Regions from separate parts of the Streptomyces sp. NPDC004609 genome, predicted to be linked through region 1. Evidence: predicted binding sites of a transcription regulator. Region 1 holds the regulator's gene; the other holds the start of a gene.
The links. The regulator HrcA, encoded in region 1, represses chaperone genes, less so after heat shock. The targets are predictions, from matches to a motif close to TTNGCACTCNGNNNNNCNGAGTGCNAA.

Region 2: a site for HrcA is predicted at 832-858, ahead of groES (co-chaperone GroES). Genes of this name have one in related genera too.

Annotation. Positions count from the first base shown of each region.
Region 1 is NZ_JBIALS010000001.1:149,126-151,325, reverse strand. Features, by position in the region: gene dnaJ (molecular chaperone DnaJ) at 1-765, opposite strand, end outside; gene hrcA (heat-inducible transcriptional repressor HrcA) at 766-1,794, opposite strand; gene ACFYT4_RS00570 (MBL fold metallo-hydrolase) at 1,970-2,200, shown strand, end outside.
Region 2 is NZ_JBIALS010000006.1:43,214-45,413, reverse strand. Features, by position in the region: gene groES (co-chaperone GroES) at 1,005-1,313, shown strand; gene groL (chaperonin GroEL) at 1,468-2,200, shown strand, end outside.

The DNA of each region.
Region 1 (2,200 bases):
GTGCGGCAACTCGTGGATCTCGACGTACAGATCACCGGCGGGCCCGCCGCCGGGGCCGACCTCGCCCTCGCCCGCGAGCTGGATCCGGGTGCCGTTGTCGACACCGGCCGGGATCTTCACGGTCAGGGTGCGGCGGGAGCGGACCCGGCCGTCGCCCGCGCACTCCGGGCACGGCGTCGGGACGACGGTCCCGAAGCCCTGGCACTGGGGGCAGGGACGGGAGGTCATGACCTGGCCCAGGAAGGACCGGGTCACCTGCGACACCTCACCGCGGCCACGGCACATGTCGCAGGTCTGCGCGGAGGTGCCCGGAGCCGCGCCCTCGCCGCTGCACGTCGTACAGACGACGGCCGTGTCGACCTGGATGTCCTTCGTCGTGCCGAAGGCGGCCTCGTTGAGCTCGATCTCCAGGCGGATCATGGCGTCCTGGCCCCGGCGCGTACGCGAACGCGGGCCGCGCTGGGACGCCGTGCCGAAGAACGCGTCCATGATGTCCGAGAAGTTCCCGAACCCGCCGGCGCCGAAGCCGCCCGCTCCGCCGCCCGCCTGGGAGAGGGGGTCGCCGCCGAGGTCGTAGACCTGCTTCTTCTGCGGGTCGGAGAGCACCTCGTAGGCGGCGTTGATCTCCTTGAACCGCTCCTGCGTCTTCGGATCGGGATTGACGTCCGGATGGAGCTCACGCGCGAGCCGCCGGAATGCCTTCTTGATCTCGTCCTGCGATGCGTCGCGGCGCACGCCGAGTACGGCGTAGTAGTCCGTGGCCACTTACGACTCCGCCAGGATCTGTCCGACGTAACGTGCCACTGCGCGTACCGCTCCCATCGTTCCGGGGTAGTCCATGCGGGTCGGTCCGACCACGCCGAGTTTGGCGACAGCCTCGTCGCCCGAACCGTAGCCGACGGCGACCACGGAGGTGGAGTTGAGCCCCTCGTAGGCATTCTCGTGACCGATCCTCACGGTCATGCCCATACCGCCCGACTCCTTGGCCTCGCCGAGGAGCTTGAGGAGGACGACGTGCTCCTCCAGCGCCTCCAGCACCGGCCTGATCGTGAGCGGGAAGTCGTGCCCGAAGCGGGTCAGATTGGCGGTGCCGCCGATCATCAGCCGCTCCTCGGTCTCCTCGACCAGGGTTTCGAGGAGGGTGGAGAGCACGGTGGAGACCGTGCCCCGGTCCTCCGGCTCCTCGAAGGAGTCGGGAAGGTCCTGCACCAGCTGCGGGACGTCCGCGAACCGGCGGCCCACGACCCTGCTGTTGAGCCGGGCGCGCAGATCCGCGAGCGCGGTGTCCCCGAAGGGCGCGGGACAGTCGATCATGCGCTGCTCGACCCGGCCGGTGTCCGTGATCAGCACGAGCATCAGCCGCGCGGGCGCGAGGGAGAGCAGTTCGACATGGCGGACGGTGGACCGGGTCAGCGAGGGGTACTGCACGATCGCGACCTGGCGGGTCAGCTGCGCCAGCAGCCGTACCGTACGCCCGACGACGTCGTCGAGGTCGACGGCTCCGTCCAGGAAGCTCTGGATCGCGCGGCGCTCGGCCGAGGACAGGGGCTTGACCCCGGCGAGCCGGTCGACGAAGAGGCGGTACCCCTTGTCGGTGGGAATGCGTCCGGCGCTGGTGTGGGGCTGGGCGATGAAGCCCTCCTCCTCCAGCACGGCCATGTCGTTGCGCACGGTGGCCGGGGAGACACCGAGCTTGTGGCGCTCGGTGAGCGCCTTGGAGCCGACCGGCTCCTCGGTGCCGACATAGTCCTGGACGATGGCGCGCAGCACCTCGAGTCTGCGTTCGCTGAGCATCGCGCACACCTCCAGCTGTTGTCCCTCGGTGGTTCTCCGGTCACTGCCTGGCACTCACGCCGTCCGAGTGCCAGGATTCCCCCGCCCAGTGTACGGCTGCCCGGCACGGCGCTAGCAAGGGCGACCGACCACCCTACCGTGCGCCTGTCCTGGCCTTTGCCAGTAGCGTCGCGGTATGGACGTCGGTTGGGAAGACCTCGGCTGGGAGCGTCTCGCCGAGGGGGTGGGCAGGCGTCGCCTCCCTGGCTGGGACGCGACCTGCGGGCTCGTCATCGGCACGGAGGGCGTACTCCTGTACGACACGGGGTCGACGCTCCGCGAGGGCGCTCAACTGCGGGCGCAGGCGGAGTCGCTGCTGGGCGCAGGGACCCCCTCGCGGGACGGTCCGGGCGGCGGCGGAAGCGGA
Region 2 (2,200 bases), on a different contig from region 1:
GAGCCGGAGTGACCCGGTCAGGAGCTCCCGGTCCTCCTGCGCACGCCCCCCTGCCGGCCCCGGTGCGGAAGGCCGCGCGCGAGACGCCCGCTGCGGCCTCCGTACGCCCCGTACGCCCTGGGCGATCCCGTGCCGCCGCGCGTCCGGGCCCGCACCCGTCCGCCCAGGGGATGCGCGCCCCGGCGCTCACCGAATCCACCACGCGGCTGCTGGACCGCATCCACCGTGTCCGCAGCTCTCCCGCGCGCCTCCGTCAGGCCACCCGCCCGGCGCGCCCGTACGGCCGTACTCCCTGAGGCGCCGGACCGGAAGCCGAAGGGCCCCGGCGCACGGACCTCCCAGGGCGCGTCGGCCTCCCGGGCCCGGCGCACGGCCTTTCGGGCCGGGTTCGGGCAGGAGGACCGCGGACACGCCCTCGTTGCACGGCGCCCGGCTCCCCCTGCCGTCCCCGGCCCGGCGACCTTCCGGACCCGGGCCCCAGACCCGGCCTCCCGGACCCGGCCCGGTGACTTCACGGAGCCGGAGCCGGTGCCGGGGACTCGGAGGCCAGAACCGGGACCCCTGGGGCAGACGGGCTCACCTCCTGAGACACCCGGCGCGCGTGTCGCCCGGGTCCGGCGCCGGTGTCACCCGGGCGGCGCTCATGTTCGCCGGGGCCGCCGTCACCGGCTCGTGGCAAGCGTCCGAGGCTGCCGGCGCCGTACCGCGTACGTACCGCGACCGTTCTCCGCCCGTGCCGCGGACCGGTGCCGGGGGCGTCTCCGGCGCGGCGCCCGGGGGGCGTGCGCGCCCGTGGATCGCTCCCGCCGTACCCCCGCCACGCCCGCCGTGTTGGCACTCCGCTTGACCGAGTGCTAATCGCAGTCATAGTCTCGGCTCTGGCACTCTCCACCGGAGAGTGCCAACACGGCGACGGGCAGGTCCGGCACCCGCGACGACGGATCCACCTGGTCGCCACCTCAGACAGTTAACCCCGTGAGATCTCCGAAGGGGGAGGTCGGATCGTGACGACCGCCAGCTCCAAGGTTGCCATCAAGCCGCTTGAGGACCGCATTGTGGTCCAGCCGCTCGACGCCGAGCAGACCACGGCCTCTGGCCTGGTCATCCCGGACACCGCGAAGGAGAAGCCCCAGGAGGGCGTCGTCCTCGCGGTCGGTCCGGGTCGCTTCGAGAACGGCGAGCGCCTGCCGCTCGACGTCAAGACCGGCGATGTCGTGCTCTACAGCAAGTACGGCGGCACCGAGGTGAAGTACAACGGCGAGGAGTACCTCGTCCTCTCGGCCCGCGACGTTCTCGCGATCGTCGAGAAGTAAGCCGGAACAGGTCGGGGTTCCCGGGTATCGCTCCCGCGAACCCCGCACCCGGCACGTACTCCGTTTGTCTTGATCTGCGCCCCTGGCCCCCGCTGACCTCATATCCGGGCGCTGGGGGCGCAGTTCGTATTCAGAAGAGGACAGGAACGCTCTCATGGCGAAGATCCTGAAGTTCGACGAGGACGCCCGTCGCGCCCTCGAGCGCGGCGTCAACAAGCTTGCCGACACGGTCAAGGTGACGATCGGTCCCCGTGGCCGCAATGTCGTCATCGACAAGAAGTTCGGCGCCCCCACCATCACCAACGACGGTGTCACGATCGCCCGCGAGGTCGAGGTCGAGGACCCGTACGAGAACCTCGGCGCCCAGCTGGTGAAGGAGGTGGCGACCAAGACCAACGACATCGCGGGTGACGGCACCACCACCGCCACCGTCCTGGCCCAGGCGCTGGTCCGCGAGGGTCTGCGCAATGTCGCCGCCGGCGCCTCCCCGGCCGCGCTCAAGAAGGGCATCGACGCCGCCGTCAAGGCCGTCTCCGACGAGCTGCTCGCCACCGCCCGTCCGATCGAGGACAAGGCCGACATCGCCGCCGTCGCCGCGCTCTCCGCTCAGGACCAGCAGGTCGGTGAGCTGATCGGCGAGGCCATGGACAAGGTCGGCAAGGACGGTGTCATCACCGTCGAGGAGTCCAACACCTTCGGTCTGGAGCTGGACTTCACCGAGGGCATGGCCTTCGACAAGGGCTACCTGTCCCCGTACATGGTGACCGACCAGGAGCGTATGGAGGCCGTCCTCGACGACCCGTACATCCTGATCAACCAGGGCAAGATCTCCTCCATCCAGGACCTGCTGCCCCTTCTGGAGAAGGTCATCCAGTCCGGTGGCTCCA